Regions from separate parts of the Gordonia sp. NPDC062954 genome, predicted to be linked through region 2. Evidence: predicted binding sites of a transcription regulator. Region 2 holds the regulator's gene; each other region holds the start of a gene.
The links. Region 2 encodes LexA, which represses DNA repair genes until DNA is damaged. Its sites were predicted from a motif close to CGAACANNTGTTCG; they were not measured.
Positions count from the first base shown of each region.

Region 1: the regulator LexA is predicted to act here: its motif matches at 6,338-6,351, upstream of ACIGKQ_RS08175 (DUF222 domain-containing protein).
Region 3: the regulator LexA is predicted to act here: its motif matches at 7,966-7,979, upstream of ACIGKQ_RS16195 (DUF222 domain-containing protein).

Region 1 is NZ_JBITWL010000006.1:13,274-23,601, forward strand. Features, by position in the region: gene dnaJ (molecular chaperone DnaJ) at 1-853, shown strand, start outside; gene ACIGKQ_RS08155 (heat shock protein transcriptional repressor HspR) at 850-1,266, shown strand; gene ACIGKQ_RS08160 (hypothetical protein) at 1,333-2,430, shown strand; gene ACIGKQ_RS08165 (FAD-binding oxidoreductase) at 2,445-3,596, opposite strand; gene ACIGKQ_RS08170 (amidohydrolase) at 3,736-4,872, shown strand; gene ACIGKQ_RS08175 (DUF222 domain-containing protein) at 5,076-6,323, opposite strand; gene ACIGKQ_RS08180 (serine/threonine-protein kinase) at 6,553-7,485, opposite strand; gene ACIGKQ_RS08185 (DUF2339 domain-containing protein) at 7,583-9,730, opposite strand; gene ACIGKQ_RS08190 (intradiol ring-cleavage dioxygenase) at 9,874-10,328, opposite strand, start outside.
Region 2 is NZ_JBITWL010000003.1:212,933-223,260, reverse strand. Features, by position in the region: gene ACIGKQ_RS05155 (aspartate aminotransferase family protein) at 1-816, opposite strand, end outside; gene hrpA (ATP-dependent RNA helicase HrpA) at 926-4,837, shown strand; gene nrdR (transcriptional regulator NrdR) at 4,830-5,342, opposite strand; gene ACIGKQ_RS05140 (LysM peptidoglycan-binding domain-containing protein) at 5,446-5,733, opposite strand; gene lexA (transcriptional repressor LexA) at 6,296-7,072, shown strand; gene ACIGKQ_RS05130 (phosphoenolpyruvate--protein phosphotransferase) at 7,092-8,774, opposite strand; gene ACIGKQ_RS05125 (DeoR/GlpR family DNA-binding transcription regulator) at 8,940-9,710, shown strand; gene ACIGKQ_RS05120 (1-phosphofructokinase family hexose kinase) at 9,740-10,328, shown strand, end outside.
Region 3 is NZ_JBITWL010000017.1:8,695-19,022, forward strand. Features, by position in the region: gene ACIGKQ_RS16160 (glycerol-3-phosphate 1-O-acyltransferase) at 1-950, opposite strand, end outside; gene ACIGKQ_RS16165 (LuxR family transcriptional regulator) at 1,070-3,685, opposite strand; gene ACIGKQ_RS16170 (ABC transporter permease) at 3,770-4,522, opposite strand; gene ACIGKQ_RS16175 (ABC transporter ATP-binding protein) at 4,519-5,466, opposite strand; gene ACIGKQ_RS16180 (DUF1330 domain-containing protein) at 5,516-5,803, shown strand; gene ACIGKQ_RS16185 (TetR/AcrR family transcriptional regulator) at 5,793-6,377, opposite strand; gene ACIGKQ_RS16190 (oxygenase MpaB family protein) at 6,494-7,678, shown strand; gene ACIGKQ_RS16195 (DUF222 domain-containing protein) at 7,994-9,241, shown strand; gene ACIGKQ_RS16200 (thiazole synthase) at 9,604-10,328, opposite strand, start outside.

The DNA of each region.
Region 1 (10,328 bases), on a different contig from region 2:
CGGCGGTGGTGGTGGCGCCGGCGGCGAGTCGGCGGGCGGTTTCGGCGACCTATTCGACGGGCTGTTCAATCGCGGTCCGCGAACCTCCACGGCGACGCGGCCCAAGCGTGGCAACGACCTCGAGACCGAGACGACCCTGACGTTCAAGGATGCCGCGACCGGCACGACCGTACCGCTTCGGGTGACCAGCCCGGCGCCGTGCACCACCTGCCACGGCAGTGGTGCCAAACCGGGTACCAGTCCGCGCGTCTGCCCGAACTGCAACGGGTCCGGATTCGTCAGCCGCAACCAGGGCGCGTTCGGGTTCAGCGAACCGTGCCAGGACTGCCAGGGCACCGGGTCACGGATCGACGATCCGTGCACCGACTGCGAGGGCAGCGGCGTGAAGGTACGCGCACGCACCATCAATGTGCGTATCCCGGCCGGTGTCGAGGACGGCCAACGCATCCGGCTGGCCGGCCAAGGCGAGGCCGGTCGCCGTGGTGCTCCCTCGGGTGACCTCTACGTGGTGGTCCATGTGACCGCTGACAAGGTGTTCACTCGCAGCGGTAACGACCTGAAGGTGCAGTTGCCGGTCAGCATCTCCGAACTGGTCCTCGGCGCCACCGTGTCGGTGCCCACACTCGACGGCAGTGTGGGAGTGAAGATCCCCGCCAACACCACCGACGGGCGCACGCTACGCGTGCGCGGACGAGGTGTACCGAAACGTTCGGGTGGGGCGGGTGACCTGCTGGTGACGGTGAAAGTTGCCGTGCCGCCGAAGCTCGACGACGACGCAGTCGAGGCCATGCGTCGTTACGCCGCCGCGGAGAAGGCCGCCGGTTTCGATCCACGCGCCGGTTGGGGGCGATGATGGTGGCCGGTAACCACGACCGCAACAAGTTCGACGGAGAAGCCGCCGCGACCTTCATGATCTCGGTCGCGGCGGAACTGGCCGGCATGCACGCTCAAACGTTGCGGACCTACGACCGGCTCGGGCTGGTCACGCCGCAGCGCACCACCGGCGGTGGTCGGCGGTACTCCGCGCGCGACGTCGAGGTGCTGCGCGAGATCCAGCGCCTGTCGCAGGAGGAGGGCGTCAACCTCGCCGGCATCAAACGCATCATCGATCTGGAGAACCAGGTCGACGCCCTGCAGCAGCGCATCCGCGAGCTGCAATCCGAAGTCGACAGCGGCGCGGCTCGTAGGGGCGGCGAGCTGGTGCCGGTGCCGCGCACCAGCGCACTGGTGGTGTGGCAGCCGCGCCGCAAGCGCAAGACCAACTGATCGGTACCTCGGCCCACCCGTTACCCTGACTCGGGACAAAAGCGTCGTTGTAGACAGGACGAGGACATGGCCGAGACCAGAAGCGCCCAGTACGGGGGCGGTTCGAGCTCGGACGGATCGGTCCTCGGGATCTCCGTGGTCGAGGATCGAGTCGCCTCCGTGGTGCGCGGTGCCGACGGCGACATCATCGCCAGCAACCTGGTCGACCTTCCGGATCCGTCGGCGCAGAGCGCCGAGAACGCCATCCACGAACTCGTCGACTCGGTGCCGTACGAGATCAATCGCATCGGTGTCGCCTGCGCCCGACCCGCCACCCAGAGCTACCTGCAGGCCAATCTGGCGCGGGGTACGTCGCGGCCGGCCTGGTACGACAAGGTGGCCGTCACCGACATGCCGGCGGCGTTGGCCGAGGTGGCCCGGACTGCCGCATCCGGTACCGGGATCGTCGCTGCGATTGATCTGGATCGTGACGCCGTCCCGTCGCCGGGTTCGTCGGTCGTCAACCTCGATTCGGCAACCGGCGAGGTCCTGGGAACGGCCGAGTTCGCCTACGGGTCGCCCGGCCCGGTCACCGATCCCGCCCATGCGGGCGCTGTCGCCGACGCGGTGATGGCGGCACCTGGAGGGTCTGCCGTCACGTCGGTGGTACTCACCGGCCCCGGCGCCGAGGTGGCCGGAACGTCGGCGGCTCTCGAGTATGCGCTGGCGCGACCGGTCACTGTCGTTGATCAACCGGCGCTCGCGGCGGCGGTCGGCGCGGCGGTGTTGGCGCTGCGGCCGGGGGCGGTTGTGCGTACCCCGTCGACGCGTCGCTGGTGGCTCATCGGCGCGGCGATGGCGGCGGCACTGGCCCTCGGTGCGATTGCGGCGTCCGCGGTGTTCGCCGGTGTGGACGCCACCGAAGAGGAGCCGACACCAACTACGACGGTCACCGAGACCGCAGAAGCGTCGACGGTGACCCGCACCGCTGCGCCGGTCACCGAGGTCCGCACCCGCGTCGCCACCACAACAGTGACCGAATCGCGCGATGCCACGAGCACCACGACGGAGACCGAAACCGAGACGGAGACGTCGACGGAGACCGAGACGGTCACCGAGCAGCCGACTGAGACGGTCACCGAGACGACCACCGTGTCCGTCGCCGGTCAGACTCCCGGCCCGTAGGTCCGAGTCTTTCGTCAGACCACGGGGTCGTGCTGGATGAGGCTCGCCCGAGCACCTGCGATGAGCATTCGCCGGCGAGTCGCCTCGATCATCTTCGCCGATCCGGCGATGAGCACCTGGTGCTCGTCCCACGGGCCGGCGGCTGCGGCGACATCGGCGAGGGTGCCGATGTGGTGCTCGATGCCCAGCGCTTCGGGGGTGGCCACCGCGGTGATCCACCACGGATCGGTGGTCTCTTCGGAAACCGCGGTGACGCGCAGCCAAGGGTTGGTCGCCGCAATTCGACGCAATACGACGAGGTCGTAGAGTTCGCCCGGATAGCGCATGCCGTAGAAGATGTGGGTAGGCGGAGTATCGGCGCGCTTGGACATTTCGATGAGCAGCGCCCGCAGCGGCGCCAGGCCGGATCCGCCGGCCACCATCACCACCGGGCGGTCCGGTTCGATGTGCAGGGTGCCGTGCCCTTGTGCGAAATGCCAGACGTCGCCGACCCGCGTCTCGCCGACGATGGCGCAGCTCACAGTGCCGCCTTGCACGCCCCGCACGTGAAACTCCAGCTCACCGCGCGGGTTGGGCGGGATCGCCGGCGACAGACTTCGCCACGCTTTCGGGCGCTGCGGAATCTGCACCTCGAGGTACTGGCCGGGGGCGAACCGTAGAGGTGCCTTGGACAGCAGCCGCACCACCGCGAGGTCGCGGGTGATGCGGAACTTCTCCACCACCTCCGCCGACCAGAGCGCCGGGAACGGCGCTGTCTCGGCGGCGCCGCGCATCACGCCGGTGGTCAGCATCATCGCCTGAGTTACCGTCTGGGCGGTTTCGTCATCCCAGTAGTCACCCAGCAGCGATGCGAACTCGGCGATCAGTGCCCGATAAATGACACCGTAGTGCTCGGGGCGGACTCCGAATTTGCGGTGATCACGGCCGAGTTGGGCGAGGAACTCCACGAGCTCGGGGTGGCCATCTGCCTGCGGAATCACGTCGAGGACGTGGTCGATGACCCGGAAGAACGCATCGCGCTGACCGGACATGACCGCCGGGAACAGTTCGCGAAGATCGGGATCGATGGCGAACATGCGCGTGTAGATGTTGGCCGAGAACCGGTCGGGGTCGCGGTTGATCAGCTCGCGGAGCTGGTGGAGGACGTGTCGCGAATGATTGGCCACGGGCCGGTCACCTCCCCTGAGCGTGTCGCATGGTCGGCGGGATCGATGCCCGCCCCAGAGAGCCTAGCGGTCCATCGACGGCGACTTGCGATCGATCAATCGATGTCGGGTTCGCGACGACTGTGGCAACCTCGGGTACGTGAGCTTGCTCGATGGTGTTGTCAGGGGAATTGTCGACGCTCATCTGCACCAGTGGAATCCGCGGAGCACGCCGTGGGCGGCGAATCGGCTCTCGCGGCTGTATCGGTTCGTGCCCGCATTCGGCGACCGGGTTTTCCCGATGGTGGTGTCGCAGGCCGACCGGGAGTACGTTCTCACCCCGAGCACCGTCGCGCGCGTGTACGAGCCTATGCAGTACCTGGCCGACACCTCCCCGGTCTTCAAGACCGCCGGTGTGCGGGTGGACACCGTGGTGCACATGGAGTCGCACTGGCGCGGCGACGAGACCGCCGGCCGCGTCGACACTCCCGCGGGGAGGTCGGCCGTCGAGGAGACGCGGTACGTGACGACCCTGCCGTTCGGTGCGGATTCGTTGCCTCAACTGGGTGCGATCGTTGCCCACGCCGACCCGCGGGCCGAGCGTTTCGCCGAACTCATCGACGAACATGCCGCCTTGACCGACCGACTTCGTGGCATTCGGTGGATCACCACCCGTCACCCAGACCCCAAGATCCGCAATGGGGCCGATGCTGATGGCATCTTGTCCTCCCCGTCGTTCTTGAAGGGCTTCGCCGAGGTTGCCGACCGACGCCTGGTGTTCGACGCGTTCGTCTACTCTCATCAGCTCTACGACGTGGTGACTCTGGCGCGGGAGTATCCCGAGGTCACCATCGTCGTCGACCACGTCGGGGCGCCGGTCGGGGTGTTCGGACCCGTCGGCGCGCGAACCGGTGCCACTGCGGGTGCGCGCGCAGACATCATGCGGTTGTGGCGCGAACGAATGGTCACCCTGGCGGCCTACCCGAACGTGATGGTGAAGCTGTCCGGACTCGGGCTGCCGGTTCTGGGCTACGGACGGGAGCGGTGGGGCAATGTCGGCAGCCGGGCGACACTGACCGAGATGGTCGGCCCGCTGGTCGACCATGTGTTCACCCATTTCGGTGCCGACCGCGTGATGTTCGGCTCCAATTTCCCCATCGACAAGCCCAACGTATCGTTCGACATGATCGTCGGCGCACTGGTCGATCTGATCGCGCCGCTCGGCGGCGACTACGCACTGAGTAAAGTATTCCGAGACAATGCTTTACGCGTCTATAAGATCGAGACACCCGGCTGAGCGAATGTCCTGGCCGGCGTGTGGGGTCGCGTACCGCGCACCACAAGGGTTGCTGTGCAACCGATGTGGCCGTCGGGTACGCGACACCACTGTGGTGCCGGAGGGTTAACTCTATGGAGTTGTCAAGGGACGGTTGCGGTCCCGACCGGGGTCGGGTGCGTGGGAAGACGTGGCTGCGTGACCTACTCGCCAGTCAGCGTGGCTCAGGCGGCGGCGGGTAGGTTGTCGAGGTTCATCGTGCGCCGGTTGTAGGCCGGTATCGGCCGACGTGTCGGGTCGACGGTGACGGGTGGGATGAGCCAGGGATGTCGGTCGTGGCCCATGATCACCTCCCACCCGTTGTGGTGGATGTCGGCATGACACGACGGGCACAGCAGACAGCCGTTGTCCAACACCGTGATTCCACCATCAGCCCAATGGACAATATGGTGGCCTTGGCAGCGGGAGGCCGCCACGCCGCATTTGATGCAACACTCGTCGCGTTTGTGCAACGCCTTACGGAGATGGGCTGGGAACAGGCGTTTGTCTTTACTCATCTCCATCGGCACCGCCTCACCGTCGACGATCGCGACCGTCGCGGTGGTGTCGCACGTCAACGTGCGCAACATGGCTTCAGTGATCGACCCCATGAACGGCAACTCGGCCAAATCAGGAGTATCAGCGGGCACCGACACCAGCAGCTGGTGACGCGGCGCGGACGCCACATCACCACTACGGGCAGCGATATCGAGTAATGCCTCCAACGCGTCGGCGTGGCGGCGCTCCGGGCCGCGGGCATCAGGCGACCCGTCGGGTTCGGGACGCGGTGCCGCCAACTCTTCCATCGCCGCCGAGAATTTTTCGCCGACCTCGGTGTTGAGGTCGGCGCGCACCTGCAGCCGTCCGTCACCATCGACATCGTGGGTGAGCGCATTGACGTTACGGTCTTCGGAGGCGGGTAGCCCACCGGTGTCCTCAGCGGCCTGGTTACCCAGACGACGGGCACGTTTGCCGATGTCGGCGGGGGTGGCGCCGGAAAAGAATTGGGCGAGAAGTTCGGTCACGATGTTTAGACGCGCCACATCGTCGATCGGTTCCGCCGATCTTTTCCCGACATGATCGACCCCTTTACCCACCGCGTCGACATGCTCGGCGGAGATCGCCCCATCAGCGGCGTGCGCGGCCAGGGTCGGCAGCTGCTCACGGGCGGCGGCGATACGGATCAGACGGGACGCGACCGCCGGGGCCAACCCCATCACGATCAACAACTCGCTGAGTTTGCGGCCGTGGTCGCGGGCCACACCGAGTCGGTCCAGATGGCCGACCACCGTCGCGGCGTGATGGTCGATCAGATTGCGCAATGTGACCAGAGCGGTCATCGCATCGAACGCTGCACGCCCCGACATATCGTCGCCCAAGTGCAGGTCACGAACAGAATCAGTGATGGTGGTGAGATCCCCCGAAGCTCCCATGACTCCACTATGGTCGAACACCAGTTCGACGTCAAGGAAATTCTTGAAAATAGTGCAGAAGATTTTTGTGCGGGTGGGGTGGTTTCGATACGCGGCGGGCTCGCAAGCTCGCACGTCGCTACTCAACCGGTGACAGGGGCAGCACGCCGCTACTCAACCGGCGACGGGGCCTGTTCGCAAACTCGCTTGTCACCGCTTCACCGGCGAGGGCGCAAGCGTGAACCGCGGCTCAGCCGGCGGGTTGACGCGCCCATGGCCACCACCGTCGGCGAGATGGTGTGGGAACCGGAACATCCTGCAACGCACGGCGAATGATGTCGGTGAACTCGGCACATGTCTCGTAGCGGTCGGCGGGATTCTTCGCCAGGGCCTTCGCGAACACCGAATTCAATGACGATGGCAGCCAGGGTTGCGCCTTGGTCAACCGCGGCACCGGATCATGCAGATGGGCATAGGTGATCGCGAACGCGGTCGCGCGGGGAAACGGGGGTTCGCCGGTGAACAGTTCGAACAGCCCTGCGGCAAAGGCGTATTGGTCCGTGGCGGCGGAGAGTCGTTGGGCGGTCAGCAGTTCCGGTGCCGCATAGGCGATAGAACCTTGGACGCGGCCGTTGCGGGCGAGTGGGCGGGCGTCGTCGAGCAACTGTGCGATACCGAAGTCGGTGAGCACCGCCCGCGGTCGTTCGGACCCCGTTGCGACCATGATGTTGGCGGGTTTCACGTCCCGATGCAGCACCTCCGCCGCGTGCGCGTAGTCGAGTGCAGCTCCGATCTGGGTTGCGATCGCGACAATGGTCTCGACGTCGTCTTCGGTGGGATGTGGTCCGACCAGGTCGTTCGCCGGCCGACCATCGATGTACTCCATCGCCATCCACAGAATCGTTGCGCGCGTCCGGGTCTCGTCCGACTCCTCGGTGGGGTCGATCTCACCACGGGCGTACATGTCGACGATATTCGGGTGGTCGAGGAACGACGCAATGGTGAACTCTCGCTCGAAACGCTCCCGCACGCGTTGCCGGTCGCTGGGCCGGGTGTGTAGCACCTTGAGCGCGACCGATCCGGGCTCGCCGATGTGGCGAGCCCGGTAGACCTCGGCGCTACTGCCGCTGCCCAGAAAGCTGTCGATGACGTATCCCGCCACCTCGTCGCCCGCCCCGTACACAACGTCAGCGTAGTCGGGCCCGGTCCGATCGGCGCGGCGGCTCGAAGTGGTCACGACCTGCACCGTCGCCTTCCATCGGGCTCGGTGGCGTCGTCGGTCACGTCGACCTATTCTGCCCCGGCGAGCTCGTCGCGGGGCCCGGATGCGGAATTGATGTGTCGGCATCGTCGGACAGACTCCGCGCGAACCACGCACCCATGGCCAGTAGCAGCAGTCCGGTGACGATGAACGCCAGCACGCGGAACATGCCGTCGAGGGTGGCGAGGTCGAACAGGAACAACTTCGCGAGCGCCGCGGCGACCACGGCCAGGCCGCCGGCCAGCAGCGGGGTGCGGGCCGCCGACGGCAACCGGCTGGCGTGGGCGAGCGTTGCGCCGCCGGCGATCATCCACGTGATGGTGGCCATCAGATGTCCGGCGAAGAAGCCCTCCTCGGTTCCCGCGACCAGTACCCCGGTCGTGACGGCGAATTCGGTGACTGCGTACAACGCCACCACTCCGAGCGTCAGTCCCCACAGCTGTTCGGCCGACCGGTCGCTCCGTTGCCGGGTTCGGCTCGCCCTGATCCACATGCCGGCGAGGGCCCACACGGCACCGACCAAGAGCACACACTGAACCAGCGTCGTTGCCGCGATCGCCGGATCGATGACGCGGGCGACGGCGAGGTCGGCGGGCGGCGCCGTCGCGAGGGTGCCGATGCCCCCGATCGTCACGAAAGTGGTGGCGATGCCGCGCATGATGCGTGCCATCGACGTACTGCGCCGCGCGGTCATCGCGACGACCGTGCCGAACCCGAGGATCACCGCGACGTCGATGCCGCCGTTGAACGCCGTGGCGACCGCGACCAGCGTCTGCAGCGCCACCGTCATCGACCAGATCTCGCGGACTGCCGTGGTGACACCCGGCATCCGCGGGCCACTGACCACCAGCAGGAGTAGCGCTGCGGCGCAGGTGGCGATCAGCGAGGCCGCGGACAGGTCGTCGACCAGGGCGCCAGACAACAGGACCGGCGCGGACGTGGCTGCGGTGATGGCCGCGAGCAGCGCCGGCTGCGACGAACTCGGGAGCGCGACGAGGGCGCTGCCCAGACCGATCACCACGGTGAGCCCAGCAGCCAGGGCGTAGGTCCACATCGTCGTGTCGGGTCCGACCCCCACGCCTGCGAGGACGGCGATCAACACCAACGGCAACGTCGGCGCCGCCATCCGGACGAGGTACAGCCAGGTCCAGTCACGTCCGAGTTGAACCCAACCGGACGCTGCTGCCAGCACGAGCATGAACGACACGAGCACGATGTCGACGCCCTGGGTCAGAGCCGGGGCCAGCACGGCCACCGGGACAACCACCAGTACTCCGAGGGCTTGGCTGTTCCACATGCGACTGAGCGCCAGCCCGGCTCCGGCGATCACAGCTGCCGCGCTCAGCGCGGCCGGCACGCTCAGCCACTCATAGAACCGAGTGGCCGCCAGCACATCCAGATAGCCGGCCGCCACGCCGGTCGCGGCGAGCGCCACGGCGCCGGTGTGTCCGGCGGGCCGACGATGCCACCACGTCGACGCCACCACCAGCGCTATCGCGAAGACGGCGCCGCCGGCCACCCGAACCTCCGGCCGCAGGATGCCGGCCTGGGCGGCCAGCACCAGCAGCAGCACGATGCCGATGAGGGTGACACCCACGCCGGCGGCCGCCAGCACACTCGCCACCGTGCCCTTGCGGAAGGCCGTCGCGATGCGGTCGGTCAGTGCCGGACGGGTCGACCGCTGCGGGCTCGGCGGCCACGGTGGTGGTGCAGCGGGAGGCGGCGGCGAGTAGCCGGCGGGCAGGTGGGTGGGGTTCGGCGGCATCGCCCGAGTGGCCATCGCCGGGTTGCGCCTGGGGTTTGGTGCCGCTGGGTTGGGTGCGGCCTGGTTGTGTGCAGCTGGGTTGGGCATGGCCTGGCCGGGTATCGGCGGCGCCGGCATCCACGTCGCCGGCGCTCCTGCGGGCGTGGACGTCGCGTCCACCATGATCATCGGCGGTGTCGGCACTATCGGACCGGTCATCGGCGGCACCTGCCGACCCGGCGGCGGGGACTCCATCGTCGGCGACGGCTGCGACGCTGTCTGTGTCGTCGGTTCGACGAGGACGGCTCGCAGCTCGGCGAAGTCGTCGGACATGCGGTGCATCTGCCGAGACATGTCTGCGAACTCGCCGGAGATCCTGGTCAGCAAGTGGGCGGTGGTCTGGTTCACCGGGGTCTGGTTCATGGCTCAAGAGTCGTCGGCGACGCTCCGTGGCACATGAGTAGAGCTACTCGGTCCGCGCGGGTAAACCTGCGTTCTGCTGGGCTTTTGGCGGTGCGGCGGTGGCCATCGACGTCATTCGGACGCCCGACGACCCGCCGGCTGAATCACCCCTGTTGCCGTGGCGCAGGCCCGCCCGACCCACCTGGTGGCATACCCGGACCGCCCGGCCCACCCGACGGAGGCGCACCCATACTCTGCTGATTGTCTTCCTTTGCCGCCACGCCGATGGTGATCGAGATGTCCATGCCGTCGGTGGGGGACCCGGTAACGGTCGCGAGTTCGGCGTCCCATCCGTCGCCGAACACATTGTCGGAAGCCAGCGTCACATTCGACATGTTGGAGATGCTCCGGGCGTAGCCGCTGTCGTAATCGAACACCTCGGTGCAGGCGTCTTCGGGCAGCGCGATCTGCGAGGTCAGTCGGGCATCCGAGCCGGCGACGGCCTGTTCGAGGGAGTCGAAGACCTCGAAGTGGATGTGCGGCCACCGGCCCGCGTAGCAGGCCGGGAAGATCGTGGTGAACCGAACGACGCCATCGGGGTCGGCGACCTGCACGCCGC
Region 2 (10,328 bases):
CACCGCCCCCATTGGGACGTACCCCGACGTCAACCCCTTCGCGGTGGTCATCATGTCCGGCGCCAGATCGAATCGCGACGAGGCGAACCATGACTGCCCACCGATGCGGCCGAAACCGGTGACCACCTCGTCGGCGACGAACAACACATCGTGATCGCGGCAGATCTGGCGTACCTCGGCGAGATATCCCTCCGGCGGCAGATAGATCCCGCCGGCACCGATGATCGGCTCACAGAAGAACGCCGCGACCCGCTCCGCCCCGACTCGCTCGATCAGACCGAGCAGGCTCTTGGCGTTGTCCCACTCCACGGTCTCCGCATCCGCCATCAGCTCCCCGTAGCCCTCGCGGTTCACCCCGATTCCGGCGAGCGCGGTTCCGGCGACGTGCATTCCGTGGTAGGCCTTGGTGCGGCCGACGACGATGTTCTTCTCCGGCTTGCCCACCTCGTGCCAGTACCGCCGGGCCAGTTTGGCCGCGGTGTCCACCGAATCGCTGCCACCGGAGGTGAAGAAGATCTTGCTACCGGCTACCGGAGCGATCCCGGCCAACCGTTCGGCGAGCTCGGCGGTCACGTCCGCGGTGAGGTCACCGAAGCCGGAGTAATGCGCGAGCCGGCCCAGCTGGTCGGCCACGGCGTCAGCGACCTCGGTGCGCCCATGGCCGATGTTGGTGAACCACAGACCGGCGGTCGCGTCGAGGTACTCGCGTCCCTGTCCGTCCCAGATCCGGGTACCGCTTCCGCGGGTCACCACGAACGGTCCGTTCGCGGTGACCGATCCCATGTCGGCGAATCCATGCCAAAGTGAGCCTGCCATGGCTCAATCATGCCGGTCGTCGGCATCGCCGGAGGACGCAGGTCGTCCGGCGCCGATGATGCGGACGTGCGCGCCCCCACTCGTGGCCACCCCATATCCTGTATGCATCATGTCCGCACCGACTTCCGCAGACCGCCGCGCGCTGCTCGACACGCTCGATGAACTGACCATCGTCGATGCACACCGGCTGCGCCGCCGGATCGACAAGCTCGGGCGCCATCCCGGGGCCACGGCTTGGCAGCGGCTCGCCGCGGACGTGGCTTCGGCACAATCACGTGTGGACCGACGGCGCGCATCGCTCCCGCTACTCGAGTTCCCGCCCGAACTGCCCATATCCGAGGCGCGCTCCGCCATCGCCGGCGCCATCGCCGAGCATCAGGTGGTGGTCGTGGCGGGCGAGACCGGTTCGGGTAAGACGACGCAGCTTCCCAAGATCTGTCTGGAACTCGGCCGTGGAGTGCGCGGCGCGATCGGGCACACCCAACCTCGCCGGATCGCGGCGAGTTCGGTAGCGCGTCGCATCGCCGACGAAACCGCGTCGCAGATCGGCGACGCGATCGGCTACTCCGTGCGCTTCACCGACCGTGCCGGCGCCGACACCATGGTCAAGGTCATGACCGACGGCATCCTGCTCCGCGAGATCGCCGGCGACCCGTTGCTGCGCAGCTACGACACGCTGATCATCGACGAGGCCCACGAACGCAGTCTGAACATCGATTTCATCCTCGGCTACCTCCGCCGGCTACTGCCCCGACGCCGTGACCTCAAGGTGATCATCACCTCTGCCACGATCGAGCCGGATCGGTTCGCCCGGCATTTCGCGGACGCCGTCGACGGCGCAGAGGTGCCGATTCTCGAGGTGTCCGGTCGGACCTACCCCGTGGAGGTCCGCTATCGGCCGTTCGGTGACGCACGCGACCCGGACAGTGACCATCGCGACCTCGATCAGGCACAGGCGATCGACGCCGCGGTCGGCGAGTTGTGGGCCGGTCGGCGCAGCGGCGACATCCTGGTGTTCCTGCCGACCGAACGTGACATCCGCGAGACGGCCGATGCACTGCGGCATCGTGCCTCGGCCGGGGCCGAGATCGTGCCCCTGTTCGCCCGTCTGTCCATCGCCGATCAGCAACGGGTGTTCGTGCCGTCGTCGGGACACCGCATCGTGCTTGCCACCAATGTCGCCGAGACCTCGTTGACCGTCCCGGGCATCCGCTACGTGATCGACCCCGGCACCGCGCGAATCTCCCGCTACTCCACCCGGTCCAAGGTGAACCGACTTCCGGTGGAAGCGATCTCACAGGCCAGTGCCCGCCAGCGTGCGGGACGGTGCGGCCGCGTGGCGCCGGGCGTGTGCATCCGGCTCTACGCGGAGGAGGATTTCGACGCCCGCGCCGCGTTCACCGATCCGGAGATCCTGCGCACAAACCTCGCCGCGGTCATCCTGCAGATGGCCTCCTTGCGCATCGGCGACGTCTCGCAGTTCCCGTTCGTCCAACCCCCGGACGCTCGCGCAATCCGCGACGGCATGGCCGTGCTCACCGAGCTCGGCGCAATACACGAGACGCAACGCGACGACCACGAACCCGTGCTCACCCAGGTCGGCCGCCAGATGGCCCGCATCCCGGTGGATCCACGACTGGCCCGCATGCTCATCGCGGCGCGTGACGGCGGGTGCCTCGACCATGTTCTGGTCATCGCCGCGGCGCTGTCGATTCCTGATGTGCGCGAGCGCCCTGCCGACCAGCGCGAGGCAGCCGACGCCGCTCACCGGCGGTTCGCCGTGCCGGGCTCGGAGTTCCTGGCCCACCTCGAGCTCTGGTCGTATCTGACCGAGCGCCGCAAAGAGCTGTCCGGGAATCAGTTCCGGAGACTCTGCGAACGCGAGTTCCTTCACTTTCTGCGGATCCGGGAATGGCAGGAACTGCATCGACAGCTGACCCGGGTGGTGACCGACCTCGACTGGTCTGTTCCGGCAACCGAACGCGATGCCGATGCCATCCACCGCGCCATCTTGGCCGGCCTGCTGGGCAACATAGCCGTGCGGCAGGGTGATTCACGCGAATACCTGGGCGCACGCAACACCACCATGGCGATCTTCCCGGGTTCGGCGCTGGCCCGGAAGCCGCCCGCGTTCCTGATGGCCGCCGAGCTCGTGGAGACCTCCCGGCTGTTCGCGCACACGGTGGCGGCGATCGATCCGCTGTGGGTCGAGCAACTCGCCGGAGATCTGGTTCGCCGCAGCTACAGCGAGCCGCACTGGTCGGCGAAACGTGGCGCCGCGTTGGCCTACGAGCGGGTGACGCTCTATGGCGTCCCGCTGGTGGCACGACGCCGGGTGCAGTTCGGGCCCATTGATCCACCGACCGCACGAGAGATGTTCATCCGTCACGCCCTCGTCGAGGGTGACTGGCGCACCGAGCACACGTTCTTCCACAACAACCGTGCTCTGCTCGAGGCCGCGGCCGATGTGGAACACCGTGCACGGCGTCGCGATGTGGTGATCAGCGAACAGCAACTGTTCGACTTCTACGACGCGCGTATCGGTGACGAGGTCGTCTCGGCCCGACATTTTGACAGCTGGTGGAAGAAGGCCCGGCGCGCGCAGCCAGACCTGCTCGATCTCCGCCCGGAGGATGTGGCCACCGACGTCGCTGTCGCCGACACCGACTTCCCCGGCGCCTGGCAGCAGGGCGAAACCCGCCTCGAGCTGCGGTACCGGTTCGAACCGGGTGCGCCCGATGACGGTGTCACCGTGGTGATCCCGCGGCCGCTGCTCGACCATGTGCGGCCGGCAGGCTTCGACTGGTCGGTTCCGGGCCTGCGCAGCGAGCTCGCGACCGAACTCGTCCGGTCACTCCCCAAGTCGCTACGCAAGTCGATGGCGCCGGCGCAGCGTTTCGCCGATCTCGCGTTGTCCCGATTGACACCGCGCGCCGAGCCCCTCGTCGCCGGCCTCGCCCGCGAACTGTCGACGATCACGACCATGACGGTGTCTCCCGACGACTTCGCACCCGAGCGGATTCCACCCCACCTCACGATGAATTTTGCCGTGGTCGACCGTGACGGCACCGTGCTCACGACCGGGAAGTCGCTGCACCGGCTGAAGCAGGAGTTCGACGGGTCGCACGAGGCCGCCCGGCCCGTCGAGGTCGTCACGGACTGGACCGCCACCGGCATCGGCGAGCTACCGCCCACGGTGACGACAACTGTTGCCGGACAGCAGATAACCCATTATGTGGGACTCGACGCTGTTCGTGACGCAGCCGGCCGGACGGTTGGGGTGACCCGAGTCGAGCCGAGCACCGAGGCCGAACGCGACCGCCGTCACAGCGCAGCGGTGGTGGCACTCCTCGACCTGACCATCCCACCGCTGACCCGCAAGATCACCGCGACCCTTGATGCCGCCGGTCGGTTGGCGATGAGTCAGAGCCCCTACCGCGATGTCGAACATCTCGTGGGCGACTGCACCCGACGCGCCATCCGCGACCTCGCGGCAGACCGGAACCTTCGTGCCGTGCGATCGGCGACCGAATTCCGGCGACTCCGCGACGATCTGCGCCCCCGGGTGGCGCAACAGGCTCCCGATTACTTCACCCTGAGCGTTGACGTGCTCCGCCGCGTGGCCCCACTGCGCGCGCAGATGGACCGGCTCAGCGGCTCGGTGGCCGCCGATGACGTCGCCGAGCAGTTGGACAATCTGGTCTTCGACGGATTCGTCGTCGCGACCCCGCACGACCGCCTTGTCCATGTGCCGCGCTACCTCGAGGCCGCGACCGTTCGCCTCACGGAGTTGCCCGCAGCTGCCGGCCGCGACAGTACCGCCCTGGCATCCATCGATCGTGTTGTGACGCATTGGAATCAGCGTGCAACGCACCTCGCTGCGGCGCGCCGGGATGCGTTCGACGAACACGCGCACTGGCTTGTCGAGGAACTGCGGGTGGGACTGTTCGCGCAGCGGTTGGGCACCGCACGGCCGATCTCGGAGAAGCGGGCGATCCGCGCCCTCGATCAGTTCAGCTGAGACCGTCGGTGACGCTGACCCGCTCATCAACCACCCCGGAATCGGCCTCGGAGCGGTGGGTGAGATTGCCCTGCAGGTCGTCGATCTCTCGCTGAAAGTCCTCCAGCGAGTCGAATGACCGGTAGACCGAGGCGAAGCGCAGATAGGCCACCTCGTCGAGATCACGCAGCGGACCGAGGATCGCCAACCCCACCTCATTGCTGGGAATCTCGGCCGATCCCGATGCGCGGACCGCATCCTCGACCTGCTGGGCCAACTTGGCGAGCGCGTCCTCGGCGACGTCTCGGCCCTGGCAGGCCCGACGAACCCCGCGCATCACCTTCTCCCGACTGAACGGCTCGGTGACCCCGTTGCGTTTGGCGACCGACAGCACGGCACTCTCGACGGTGGAGAATCGGCGACCGCACTCCGCACACGAACGGCGCCGTCGGATCGCCTGCCCCTCGTCGGCGACACGCGAGTCGATGACCTTGGTGTCTTCGTTCTTGCAAAACGGGCAGCGCATGTCGTCCTCACGCACGTCTCTGGACACACCGGCGTACCGGTCACCCGTCACGCCGTGCCGGTTCCCGGCCGGACCCTGTGCCATCGAGGATACCGTCAGGCCCTCAGCTGTATGCGGGTGCGATCAAAGCCTGCCCCACCCGCAGGCCGGAGCCGGCGAGTTTGTTGCGTTCGACGATCTGCTCGATGACGGCCTGGCGTGGCACATCCGGCGCGATGCGATCGGCGATGGAGCTCAACGAATCACCCTGCCGCACGTGGACCACCTCGGTCCCGGTAGGGCTCGGTTGCACCGACGCGGCATAGTTGGAGCCGACGATGGCGACCGCCCACACCAGCACCGCGAGCGCCCCACCGAGCACCACGGCTGCGACCGTCGCGCGTCGACGCACGAACCTACGGTCGACTCCCGGCGACGCACAACTCGTCCCCGACACCCGTGCCGCGGGGGCACCGGACCCGCCCGGTCGACGCCTCGTGGGCCCAGTGGAGTCATATCGCCCCCGCCGCCGCGGTCGGGAGACATGCCCGGCCGGGACTCTGTCGCGCGTCGGGACGTCTGCAGGGCGCCCGGATGCCGGGTGCATCGGGGACGCAGCCGGTGCGTACTGCGTCTGCCGATGAAGGGTCGCTGTGCTCATCGTGTCCTCCTGGGAACGAGTCGGATCGAACCTCGGGCGCCTCTCGAACGCACGTCGCTCATGTGTTCGAGAGAACGCATGTTCGATTTGTAGCACGTGGGTCCGACAATGTCTCGACACACGTCGAACACATGTTTGAACATGTCAAAATGTTCGGCTACTGTCGGCGACATGGTGACGTGCGTGGATGGGCCCTGAACAGCAGCTCCGAACCAGCCGAGCAGTCTCCCCGAACAGACCAGCAGTTTTTCGATCCAGACCGGCAACCCGTAATCGGCCACTGCCGGTTTCGGCGACAGGAAGGACTCGACCGATGAGCGACAAAGCCGGCGGGCGGCGCGGCGCGTCCCGCGGGATCAGCAGCAAGCCGAAACCCGAGGCGCAGGCGCCGACCGGAGCCGATACGGAGGCATCGGATAGCGCGGTCGCCGATCCGGAAGTCGTCGAGGCTAGCCTGACCCCTCGTCAGCGAGGCGTCCTCGAGTACATCCGCGCCTCGGTCCGCGAGCGCGGATATCCGCCGAGCATCCGGGAGATCGGCGATGCCGTCGGCCTCACCTCGACGTCGTCGGTGGCCCACCAGCTGCGGACCCTGGAACGCAAAGGTCTACTCAAGCGCGACCACAACCGCCCACGCGCGGTCAACATCCAAGACGGCGACCAGCACATCCCACCGGGCGGTACGGCCGCATCGGGCGATGGCGCGCAGTTGCCCACCCCGACGTTCGTACCGGTCCTCGGCCGGATCGCCGCGGGTGGACCCATTCTCGCCGAGGAAGCCGTCGAGGACGTGTTCCCGCTGCCCCGCGAACTCGTCGGTGAGGGCTCACTGTTCCTGCTCCGCGTGGTCGGCGAGTCGATGATCGACGCGGCGATATGCGACGGCGACTGGGTGGTCGTACGCCAGCAGAGTGTCGCCGACAACGGCGACATCGTGGCAGCGATGATCGACGGCGAGGCCACGGTCAAGACCTTCAAGCGCAAGGACGGCCACGTCTGGCTGATGCCGCACAACGATCTGTTCGACCCGATCTCGGGCGATGACGCCGCCATTCTCGGCAAGGTCGTCACCGTGATGCGCCGGGTCTGAACCCGAGCGGGCCGGCCGCTCAGCCGACCACTGCGCCGGCCAGCACCGCAGTCGCAGCAGCACGCGCCGCGGCGGGTTCGGCCGTCGCCAGGGCAGCCTCGGCGGCCGCACGACATTGCTCGACGGTCACCTCCGCAAGCCTGGCGCCGACCGCGGCCGAGGCCGCGGGCGCAGTCGACAGGGACGTGACCCCGAGTCCGACCAGCACACACGCGAGCAACGGATCGGCTGCCGCCTCGCCGCAGACCCCGACGGGTTTGTCGGCGGCCTGACCGGCACGCGCCACGCCGGCGATAAGGGTGAGCACCGCGGGCTGCCAGGGATCGGTGAGAGCGGCGAGCTCCGCCGACATCCGGTCGGCGGCCATCGTGTACTGGGTCAGGTCGTTGGTTCCGATCGACACGAAGTCGACCTCCGCCAGGATCGATTCGGCGAGGATCGCTGCCGCCGGCACCTCGATCATCACACCGGCGATCAGTCCGCGTCGGCGTACCTCCCCGGCGAACTCCGCGGCCTCGGTCGCCGAGGCGATCATCGGCGCCATCACCCACGGCGTCGGTTGATGTCCGTCGGCGGCTGCCGCGATCGCGTCGAGCTGGGCCGCCCGGATGCCCGGATGAGCATCGACGATCCGGTTGCCACGCACGCCGAGTGCCGGATTGGTCTCCTCGATCTGCGTGACGAACTTCAGCGGCTTGTCGGAGCCCGCATCGAGGGTCCGGATCACCACCTTGCGCCCCTCGAAGGCGTCGAGCACCTCGCGATAGAGCCGCGTCTGCTCCTCCACCGAGGGCTCGTCCGCGCGGTCGAGAAACGCCAACTCCGTACGGAACAGGCCGACACCCTCTACCGGGTGGGAGGTCGCCGACCGGGCCGACGTGCCATCGGCGACATTGGCGAGGACCGCGATCGGTCGCCCGTCGGCGGTCACTCCCGGTCCGGCCCAGGCCGCCACCAATTCCGCCATCCGCCGGCTCTCGGCCACGCGCGCGGCGGCGTCGTCGGGATCCGGCTCGACCTCCAGGGTGCCCGCGGTACCGTCGACCAGCACCGTCGTCCCGGCGGCCACCTCACCGAGGCCGGATACCGCCACCACACACGGAATCCCGAGTTGTCGCGCGATGATCGCGGTGTGACTGGTCGGGCCGCCCAGCCGTGTGACCAGCGCGGTGACCTTTGTCGGGTCCAGTCCCGCCGTGTCGGCCGGAGCAAGATCGTCGGCCAACAGCACAGACGGTTCGGCGGGTTCCGGAACCCCGGGTTCGGGGACTCCCAGTAGTTCGGCGACCACGCGGTCCCGGACATCGTTGAGATCCGTGACGCGCTCGGCCATGAGGCCGCCGAGCTTGGTGAACATCTCCGCGAACTGGTCGGTCGCGGCGACCGCTGCCGCCGGCGCTGGCGTCCCTGTCGTGATGAGTTTCGAGGCCGCGCCGGTCCACCCGCGGTCCTCGGCGAGACCCGCCGTCGCCGACAACACCTCCGCCGCGGCACCCGAGGCGTGTGATGCCCGCTCCCGCAGCCTCCCCGCGACCGCGGCCGCCGCGTCGGTGAACCGCTTGATCTCCACGTCGCGTTCGTCCTCGAGGACTGGGGCGGCGACGGCCGGGTCATACACCGGACGCTCACCCGGCCAGATCGCGGGCCCGTAGGCGTGTCCGCCGACGACCGGCGTTCCGTTCAGTACGTGTGTGTGCTCCACCGAGATCCTCACTTGTCCGACGGGCTGGGCCACGGTGTGCCGCCACGATCCACTGGTCACCGTTGTGATCCAAGTTACAAGAAAACCTTGACTTGTCAACATAAACAGGCGTAAACACAGATATACCCACATCCAAAGCCAATCAAATCAACAGACGAGGACATCGTGTACGCGGAAGAACGTCAGCAGGCGATCGCCAACCAGGTACGGGTCAACGGCCGCGCCTCGGTCACCGCTTTGGCCTCGTTGTTCGACGTGACGAGCGAGACCGTCCGCCGCGATCTCGCTGTGCTGGAACGCAACGGACACCTCCAGCGCGTCCATGGTGGCGCCGTACGTCCCGGCGCGACGCCGGTCGTCGGCGAACAGGGCATCGACGAACGCCTGATGTCGCACACCGACCAGAAGCTCGCGATCGGTGCGGCCGCGTCGCGCTTCCTCCCACCCGACGGCGGGTCGGTGTTCATCGACGCCGGCACCACCACCTACCAGGCCGCCCTCGCACTCCCCCGTGACCGCCGACTGACGTTGATGACCCACAGCATTCCCATCGCCGGCGCCCTGGCCGCACAGGGCGCCGAGACCCTGCATGTGCTCGGCGGCCGAGTCCGCGGACTCACCCAGGCGATGGTCGGCGCCGACACCGTCGCCGCACTCGAACGGCTGCGCATCACCACGGCCTTCGTCGGCACCAACGGCATCAGCATCGCCCACGGTCTGTCCACCCCGGATCCGGACGAGGCAGCGATCAAGTCGGCGATCGTCCGTTCCGCCCACCGCGTCGTCGTTCTGGCGGACTCGTCGAAGGCGGGCCATGAAGATCTCACGTCCTTCGCCGCGCTCGCCGACATCGACGTACTGATCACCGACACCGGTATCGACCCCGACTTCGCGGGGGCACTCGCCGACCACGGCATCGAGACGGTGATCGCGTGATCACCGACCACACCACGGAGAGGGAATCCATGACAGACCCCCACCCGGCTTCGGCCGCCGGCCGGGTCGACCCCGGCCGTTCGCCGGCGATCGTGACCGTGACAGCAAATCCGAGTCTGGACCGGACGCTGGAACTGACCGCGCCGTTGAGCCATGGCGCGGTCCAGCGTGCGAGCAACGTCCGCACCGAACCGGGCGGCAAGGGCGTCAACGTCGCCCGGGTGGCATCCGCTGCGGGTATCGGAACGCGGGCACTGCTCCCGGCGCGCGCCGGTGACCCGCTGCTCGCGGCGCTCGACTCGGTCGCGTTGCCCTACCTGACACTCGCGATCGACGGTGAGGTCCGGTCCAACGTCACCATCGTCGACCCCGACGGCACCACCACGAAGGTCAACGCACCCGGTTTCGTGCTCGACGACGCGTCGGCCGCCGAACTGACCGAGCTGGTCCTCGCCAATGCCAACGATGCCCGCTGGGTGGCGTTGTGCGGCTCGCTGCCGCCGGGGCTGCCGCACAACTGGTACCGCACGGTCGTCGACGCACTTGCCGATACGGGTTGCCGGGTGGCGGTGGACACCTCCGGCGCTCCGCTCGCCGCGGCGGTCACCGGGCCGGTCG
Region 3 (10,328 bases), on a different contig from region 2:
TTGAAGCGCTTCTCCACGATGAACGACAGGTACGAGCGCATGGCGAACTTGTAGACGGGATCGGCCCCGAACTTGCGGCGGATGAAGATCATTCCTGCGCGGCGGGCAATGGGACCGACCGGCCAGAACGCCAGATTGTTTCCGCCGAGAACGAGATTGGGTGGAAAGTCGTGGCTGCGCAGGACCTCCGAGAGCACCAGCGGATCGACGTAGGAGCGGTGCGACGGCAAGAAGATCAGACCGGTGGACTTGTTGAGCTCACGGAGCCGGTTGAGGGTGCCGAGATCCACCGACACCGTCCAGGTGCGGTCATGCAGGTTGCTGAAGATCGACGAGAAGACGTCGTCCATCAGTCGGCTCTGGGTGGCGACGAAGGTCGACATCTTGTCGGTCGCCTCCTGCACCACGACTGCGGCAGGTCGACCGAGTTCGGCAGCGAGTTTTGCTGCACCCGCCTGGAACCGCGCCGATGTACCGATCTGCTCGGCGACCAGTCGGGGCACCTTGTAGCGGTCTCCGACGATCTGACGTTCGGCACGTTCGGCCGACAGCGCCGCCTGCACCGTCACGTAGGCGGAAAACGACTCGCCTTCGGCCAGATTCTGGGCATGACGTTGGCGGAGGTCTGCGATCGTGGCCGGTTCGCCCTGCACCACCCGCAGCCGATCGGGTCTGCGACGTTTGATGACCGGTTGGGTGAGCGCGACCGGGCGGCGCGGATTCGACAGCACGAGCACGTCGGCCATCGTGACCCGCCGCTCACCTTTGCGGACCGGAGGCAGCCAGGCCACCCTCGCCGGAATCAGCAGGGTGTCGTCGGCGAGTGAATCAAGGTCGGCCTCGCGCACCGACCGCACCGGCGCGCCCGGGTGCTGAACCTCCGCCCACTCGCTGACCGCCCGCAACTCGCACGCTGTCCGCACCTCGGCCAGCACCACCGATTCGCCCACGCCAACCGCCTCTCGCGTCCAGGCCCCGACGTCGCCGCGACTCGCACTTGCGAGCGCCACGGCATGGCCATTGTCGCGCGCAGACCGGGTCGGTCGGGCGCTTTCGGTGAGAGTCGACCTCAGTTGCTGCCGGAGCTCGCCTTGAGCAGCAGCGCGGCGATCTCGGACCGGTCGGCGACGTCGAGTTTGGTGCAGGCGCGGTAGATGTGGCCTTCCACGGTGCGTACCGACACCGTCAGGCGTTGCGCGATCTCCTTGTTGGACAGACCGGCCGCCACCAGGTTGGCGATCTCGCGTTCGCGGGTGGTCAGTGGCAACGGTTGTGCGGATTCCACCAGCGCGGGTGTCCGCAAACCGCCGCATTCGGCGGCCAACCGGTTGGCCACCGCCGCCGACGCCACCGTCGCGGCCCGGCTGCCCTCCGCCTCATGGAGCACACTGGCCTGCGCCGCCGCGTCGGCCGCCGACAACCGAAATCCCAAACGCTCGAATTCCGTTGCACACAAGTCGAGTTCGACGGCATCACGCGACTCCAGCGCGCTGGCGTGACGAGCGTAGAGTCCCGCGAGCGGTCCATCGATCATCCCGGCGAGTTCGCGGAGTCGCTGCGCGCCGGACGGATCACCGAACCGGGCCGCGGAGTGCAAGGCCTCGGCCTCGATAGCGAACTGCGCGGTTCGTCGGGCGTCGTCGGCGGCCTTGACCGCGGTCTCGACGGCCAGCGACACCGTACCGGCCGAGGCCTGCTGCCACGACTCCGCGACCGCCAACATCGGACCGAACACGGCGATGTGGCGGCCGTACTTGGTGTGCGCCCGACGCAGGGCACGCTCGGCGTCGTCGGTCCGCCCGCACGCGCTGAACGCCTGCACCACGTAGAACATTGCGGGATAGTTCCAGGATTCGGCCACCCCGTTGCCACTGTCCAGGGTGGCAAGCGTCTGTTCCATCCGGCGGCCGACCGATGCGCTGTCGCCGCGCGCCAGCTCGACGACCGATACCAGGATTCCAGCCAACGCCCAACCCACGTACTGGCCGATGTTGGAGAACCGTACGTACCGGTCGGCGCGGGTCGCCGCTTCATCCAGTTGACCGGTCAGGGTGAGTGCGAGGATCTCGCCGAGTCCGGCCGGAAACCGCAGCAGACCGTCGGTCTGGGTCTCGGCCACGCGCGCCCGCGCCGCCAGAGCAGCCACCTCGTCCCCGCGTCCGGCAACAGCTCGGGCCAGTCCACCGCCCAGCACGGCGAACTCCACCGCCCACGGGGACGGGTCCGCCGAGTCGAGCACCTCCTCCGACAGCGCGATCGCCTCGTCGATTCGGTTCTCGAAGGCGGCGCACGCGGACATGAAACCCCTGACCACCAGGGCCAAGTTCGGGTCGGTGACCTTGTCCTGCAGCATCTCGAGGACCTCGTCGGCGCGATCGGCATCGCCGATGGCCCAGAAGATGGTCGCGAACCGCAGCCCACCCCAGAAGATGAGTTCGATCTCGTTGAGGTCCTCGGGCCGAAACCTGTCGAGCACCGCGTCGGCCTCGGACGCATACCCCTGCCACATCAACGACCGTGCCAACGGCTCGGCGGCGCTGAAGCCGCTGCCCTCGGCGACGGCCGCGCGGGCGAAACGCTCACCCAGCGGGGCGTTGGCGAAGGCCAACGCATCGCGGGCGGCCGCACTCATGAGCCCGGAATCGACACCCACGTCGCTCTCCAGCGCGAGGTCGGCCAGCCGGATCCGCTCGGCGGCGGTGTCGGTTCCGCGGGTCTGCAACGCCTTGACCAGTTTGCCGCGCAACCGACGCGACGAGGCCAGGCCCAGTCGGTGCCGGATGACCTCACCGAACAACGGATGGTTGTATTGCACGTTGAGTCGGCGGCCGTCACGCAGGATCCGCACCAGTCCGGCGATCTCGGCTTCCTCGACCGCCTCGTCGCCGGCGAGGTCACCGAGGATGTCGATGTCGAGAGGCTCGCACAGGGCAAGGTACTTGAGGACCGTGAGCACCGAGTCGTCGAGCTGCTCGATCCGGCTTTCCAACAACGACGCCAGCTCGGAGGTGATCGCGGCGCGTCCACGTAGTTGCCAGATCCCATTCACCTGACGGAGCGTCTCGGCTTGGCGCGCCCCTTCCACGAGGTGGCGCAGGAACAGCGCGTTACCGCCGGAGGCCTCCCACATCAGATCCGCCGACAGACCTTCGAGCTGACCACCCAGCACCGATTCGATCAGTTCGACGCTCTGCTGTTTGCTGAACGGTGACAGCGTGATTCGGGTGAGGTGATTGTCCTTCCACAGCGAGGTGACGGCGTCGGGCACGCTCTCCCCGGACCGCACCGTGGCGACGATGTGCACGGCACGATCGATGGCGAGCTGATGCAACAGGGTCGCCGACAGTTCGTCGAGCAGGTGCGCGTCGTCGACACCGATCACGACGTTGCCGTCGGACAGCAACGATTCGCGGGCGGCGGCCAGGTAGGTCACCGGGTCGCTCGACGTCGCCGGGCCGACGAGATGGGCGAACACGCCGAGCGGGATACTGCGGGCGGATTCGGTACCGGCGACCCACCGCACGCCACCGTCGAGGGCGGCGGTGACGTGGCGGGCCAGCGTGGTCTTACCGACACCCGAATCGCCGGTCAGCACAACACCACACGCATTCGTCTCGCCGCGCAGTGCGGCTTCGATGATGCGGAACTCTTTCTCGCGCTCGACCAGAGGCCAATCGGAGGACATGGGGAGAGTTTAGTCTCACGGCCTCGGTCGGGACACAGGTCAGGGTGGGTGACGGTACGCGTACATACCGATGTACGACACAGTTCAGGCGTCGCGGCGGTCGGTGACGACGATGCCGAGCGCGAAGATCACTGCCGCGAACACCGCGAAGTAGATCAGGGACCCGTAGACGTTCCAGTGGTAGTCGGTGCCGGCGAGGTCGCCGTTGAGGAACCGGCTGCCGTTGGCGAACGGCAGGAAGGGGGCGATGTGGTCGCCGATCTTGGGCAGAATGGTCAGGATAGATTCCAACGCCAGGTTCCAGATGAGGACGATGACGATCGCGCCCGCAGTATGACGGACGATCGCGCCGACACCGAGGCCGATGACCACGTAGAGCGCCGCGAGCACGGCGGTACCCCAGATCTGCCGGATCACCACACTGTCGCCGAACTCGATGCCGACCGTCGTGCCACCGACGACACGCGCCAACGCGACACCCACGATGGCCAGCAGCACGCTGACGAGTAACGCCAGCAGACCGAAAACCGCGGCCTTGGCGATGAGCACGACCGGCCGACGCGGCACGGCCTGGAATGTGGTCCGAATGGTGCCAAACCGGTACTCGCTGGTCACAGCCAGCACCGCCATGATCATCAACACCAACACACCGAACGAGTTGAGGCCGATGAGGGCCGTCCACGCCGCCTCACCAGGTGTCGACGCGAGCGGACCGCTGGTGGTGGCCCCGGTCACCAAAGCCAATCCGATGGTCAGCACCGCGACGATCGCCACACACCAGTAGGGCGAGCGCGTGGAGGTGAGTTTGATGCGCTCGGCATCCATCGCCGTGATCATCGCGGTCCTCCCTGCGCGGCGGTGCCGGCCGGCCCGCCACCCTGATATTGGACCGCACCGGCGGTCATCGTCATGAACACCTCTTCGAGTGACGCGGTGGCTCCGGTGAGTTCGTGCAGCACGATTCCGGCATGCGCGGCGATGTCGCCGACCTGATCGGTGACCACGTCGGCGATGTCGAGCACCGGACGGCCATCGGAAGCCACGGCGGGGGTGACCCGCAATCCGGCCTCGGCCAACACCCGGTGCAGGGCGTCGAGCTGTGGGCTGCGCACCCGCACACTGCTCGATGCCCGGCTGGTGAACTCGGCGACCGAACAGTCCGCGATCAATTTGCCCTGTCCGATCACCACAAGGTGGTCGGCGGTCAGGGACATCTCGGTGAGTAGGTGGCTCGACACCAGCACGGTGCGACCCTGTGCGGCCAGATTGCGCATGAACCCGCGGATCCAGACGATGCCCTCGGGATCGAGACCGTTGACCGGTTCGTCGAACAGCAGGGTGTGCGGGTCGCCGAGCATCGCTCCCGCCAGGCCGAGGCGTTGCTTCATACCCAGCGAGAACCCACCGGCGCGTTTGCCGGCCACCGACGCGAGGCCCACCATGTCGAGGACCTCGTCCACCCGCCGCCGCGGGATGCCGTTGGACGCGGCCATCCAGCGCAGATGCGAACGCGCGCTGCGGTTGGGATGAATCCAGCTCGCGTCGAGCAGTGCGCCGACCTGGCGCAGCGGGGCGTCGAGCTCCCGATAGGGCCGGCCGTCTACGGTCGCGGTTCCGGCGGTGGGGCGGTCGAGACCGAGCATCATCCGCATCGTCGTGGATTTGCCTGCCCCGTTGGGTCCCAGGAAACCGGTCACCAGGCCGGGGCGAACCTCGAAGGTGAGGTCGTCGACGGCACGCACCGGCCCGAAGACCTTCGTCAAGTTCTCGACTGTGAGCACGCTCTCGACCTTAGACATCTGGTGGCGTTTGCGGGCGTAGCGTGATGGCGTGCCGGTCACGTTGGTCGTCCTGCTGTGGTCCGTCGATGGCTGCGACGACGCGCTCCACGCCTATGAGGACGACGTGCTGCGGCTGGTGTCTGCGCACGGCGGTCGTGTGCTGGTGCGGGCCCGCCGCACCGACGACGATCCGTCACATCCGTTGGAGACCCAGGTCATCGAGTTCGACGACCGGGCCGGGTCCGACGCATACCTGGCCGATCCGCGTCGGATGTCGATGGCCGATCGCCGCGCGGCATGTGTGGCGCGGACACAGATGTGGCCGGTCACCGTGTGACTGGTCGGGGCGGCGCGTCCGGCGGCAGCACCGCGGCGAGCAACATCCGGGCCGCGGTGGCGACCAACTCGTCGCGGTCGGCCCCGTCGGGCCGCAACAGCGCGATGCGCAGACACAGATTGGCGGTTGCGCCCATGGTGAGGAACACCAGATCGTCGAGTTCATGCGGCTCGAGGTCCGGTCGCAGTCGGGCGGGGAGGATGCGGGCCAGCGGGACCAGAGGTTCTTCGACCTCTGCCCATGCGTCGCCGAACTCCGCCTCGGTGGTCGAGTACGACACGCGCAGGACCGGGTCGTGCTTCTCGAACGCGGCGGTCAACGTCTCGACGATGGTCACCATCGCGGTCATGGGTTCCGCGTCCATCGCGCGGCCAACGCCGGTGGCCAACGACGTGGTGATGTCGTGGATCGCGGCCGCACGCAACTCCTCGATGAGTGCATCGATGTCGGCGAAGTAGCGGTAGACCGTGCCGATACTGACGTGAGCATGGTCGGCGAGTTGCTGCGTGGTGGGACGGATGCCCGGCCGCCTGACCAAAAGCTCCACCGCGCCAGAGAGAAGTCGTCTGCGCATCTCAACGCTGCGATTCTGCTGCGGACGGGCACGTCGGGATCTCGGTGGAGAGCGTCGCGCGGCACCGGCCATGAAAGTGAATAGTAAGTGAGGATTCCTCGTGTTTCACTGAAGCCGTGGAACTGCACCCGCCCGGAGAACTGGTGAACGCCGACCTCGCCGTCGCACGCTACGGCGCGGCGGGCGAACGGTGGGTGTCGGCGATGTGGCAAGGCGATGCACTCGCGGACGCCGTGGCGAACGACAACTTCGCCGGATCGTCGACGACCGACGCGGTGCGCACTGCGCTCGAGCACGGGATCGACGCCCTCGACGATGCCCCCGATTCGCTGCGGAACCTCTTCGAATTCCTGGACGACGAGCCCGATTGGGTCGATCACACCCGGCTCGACCGCGCTGCCGACGCACTGATCCGGCACACCGCGGCGCTGGGGGTGGTACTGGCCGCAGCGTCGTTGCTGCGCGGAGCCGGCAACAGCATCGCAGGCAAGCCGTTGGTGCAGACCGGCCGGTACGCGTCGATGCCCGCCGTCCGGTCGGTCGAGGTCGGCGAGTGGATGCGTCAGATCCTGACGCCGGGCGGGATGCGTCGTGAAGGCGGCGGTTTCGCCTACACCGTCCGGGTTCGGATGATCCATGCGCACGTGCGTCGCGGCCTGTACCGGTCCGGGAAATGGGACGAGCCGGCGTGGGGTGTGCCGATCCCGCAGCCGTACATGGCGTTCACGATGGCCGAGTTCGGCCACATCGCGCTTGAGGCCATGCACAGCCTCGGGGTTCGGCTCAGCGACGACGACCTCGATGCCGTCTATCACCTATGGCGCTACGTCGGACACGTGATCGGCATGGAGCCAGAGCTGAATCCGGCCGACGAGTCCGATCACATCCGGATCGAGGAACTCTACCGACTCACCTCGCCCGGACCTGACGACCACGACCGCGAGTTCGTGGTCGCACTCACCGACGATTACCTGATCCCAGAGATCGCCAATACGCTGCCGGGCCCCACCACCGCCCGACGCGCGGCGGCCACCCGATTGGTCCATGCGCTCCAGCGGGTGTTCCTGGGGGATTCCGACGCCGATGCGTTACAGATCCCCGACACTCGACTCAAGCACGTCATCCGCGCGGGCGCGCCCGTGATGGCAGGATTCGGTCACATCCGAATGCGCATCGGCGGTGGTCCACAACGCATCTCGCAACGGGGCTACCGCGTCCGAGACGCCGAGATGACTCGCATGCGCGCCGCCTACGGCGTCACCCACGAACTGGTGGACAACGCACCCCAGCCCGTTGGTTGATCAGCGGCGTGCCGACCCATGCACCGCCGCCCCCGCCACTGGTTGAGTAGCGGCGTGCTGCCCATGCACCGCCGCCCCCCGTCGTTTGTTGAGTAGCGGCGAGCGAGCCTGCCGCGTATCGAAACCCCCGCCCCGCAGCAACACTCCCTGTCGCATGTCGAGTAGCGACGAGCGAGCCCATGCCGCTGGTTGAGTAGCGGCGTGCGAGCCTGCGAGCCCGCCGCGTATCGAAACCACCCCACCCGCTCAAAAATCTTCTGCACTATCTTTAAGAAACTCCTTGACGTCGAACTGGTGTTCGACCATAGTGGAGTCATGGGAGCTTCGGGGGATCTCACCACCATCACTGATTCTGTTCGTGACCTGCACTTGGGCGACGATATGTCGGGGCGTGCCGCGTTCGATGCGATGACCGCTCTGGTCGTGCTGCGTAATCTGATCGACCATCACGCTGCGACGGTGGTCGGCCATCTGGATCGACTGGGTGTGGCCCGCGATCACGGCCGCAAACTCAGTGAGTTGTTGATCGTGATGGGGCTCGCGCCGGCGGTGGCGACCCGTCTGATCCGGATCGCCGCCGCACGCGAGAAACTGCCGACCCTGGCCGCGCATGCCGCTGATGGGGCGATCTCCGCCGAGCATGTCGACGCGGTGGGTAAAGGGGTCGATCATGTCGGGAAAAGATCGGCGGAACCGCTCGACGATGTGGCGCGTCTAAACATCGTGGCCGAACTTCTCGCCCGATTCTTTTCCGGCGCCACCCCCGCCGACATCGGCAAACGTTCCCGTCGTCTGGGTAACCAGGCCGCTGAGGACACCGGTGGGCTACCCGCCTCCGAAGACCGTAACCTCAATGCGCTCACCCACGATGTCGATGGTGACGGACGGCTGCAGGTGCGCGCCGACCTCAACACCGAGGTCGGCGAAAAATTCTCGGCTGCGATGGAAGAGTTGGCGGCACCGCGTCCCGAACCCGACGGGTCGCCTGATGCCCGCGGCCCGGAGCGCCGCCACGCCGACGCGTTGGAGGCATTACTCGATATCGCTGCCCGTAGTGGTGATGTGGCGTCCGCGCCGCGTCACCGACTGCTGGTGTCGGTGCCCGCTGATACTCCTGATTTGGCCGAGTTGCCGTTCCTGGGGTCGATCACTGAAGCCATGCTGCGCACGTTGACGTGCGACACCACCGCGACGGTCGCGATCGTCGACGGTGAGGCGGTGCCGATGGAGATGAGTAAAGACAAACGCCTGTTCCCAGCCCATCTCCGTAAGGCGTTGCACAAACGCGACGAGTGTTGCATCAAATGCGGTGTGGCGGCCTCCCGCTGCCAAGGCCATCACCTCGTGCATTGGGCTGATGGTGGAATCACGGTGTTGGACAACGGATGTTTGCTGTGCCCGTCGTGTCATGCCGACATCCACCACAACGGGTGGGAGGTGATCATGGGTCACGACCGACATCCCTGGCTCATCCCACCCGCCGCTGTTGACCCGACACGTCGGCCGATACCGGCCTACAACCGACGCACGATGAACCTCGACAACCTACCCGCCGCCGCCTGAGCCACGCTGACCGGCGAGTAGGTCACGCAGCCAAGTCTTCCCACGCACCCGACCCCGGTCGGGACCGCAACCGTCCCTTGAGAACTCCATAGCGTGAACCAACGGCGCCGCAACGGTGTCGCGTACCCGACGGCCACATCGGTTGCACAACAACCCTTGTGGTGCGCGATACGCGACACCGTACGCCGGGCGACCGCCTACTCGCTCGGCACCTGTCCGCGAGCATGCGGGCCCACCGCCCAACCGCAGCTTGCCCAACCCGCTGATTGAGTAGCGGCGAGCGAGCCTGCGAGCCCGCCGCTTATCTAAAGCGGCTCCACGCCAACGTATTTCGCCATGATCGTCACATCGCGACGTATTTTTCAGGCGCGTTGCGGCGAGGACGCCCGAGCCCAGAAGCGCTTCGGGATACGGCCGGCGCCGGCGGCATGACGCCCGGCGATCACCGCGTGCCTCATCGCCGTGGCCATTCGCTCCGGGTCATCGGCGCGCGTGACCGCGGAGGCGAGCAGGACTGCATCGCAACCGATTTCCATGGCGAGAGCGGCGTCGCTCGCAGTGCCGATACCCGCGTCGAGGACCACCGGCACCTGTGCATCGGCGACGATCATCTCGATGTTGTGCGGATTCGCGATACCCAATCCGGTACCGATCGGTGACCCGAGTGGCATCACGGCTGCGACACCGAGATCCTGCAGCCGCCCGGCAAGAACCGGATCGTCGTTGGTGTAGGCCAACACGGCGAAGCCATCGTCGACCAAGGCCCGCGCCGCGTCGACCAGTTCGATCGGGTCGGGTAGCAGGGTACGTTCATCGGACACCACTTCGAGTTTCACCCAATGGGTCTCGACGGCCTCACGGGCGAGCTGTGCGGTCAACACTGCTTCGGCCGTCGTATGGCAGCCAGCGGTGTTGGGCAGGATCGCGATGTCGAGGCGACGCAGCAACTCGATCATCCCGGTACGCGAGTCCGGACTCACACGCCGCAAGGCCACGGTGGTCAACTCGGTGCCCGACGCCACCAGGGCCCGCTCGAGAACGGCCAGGTTGGAGATCCCACCGGTGCCCATGATGAGCCGAGAAGCGA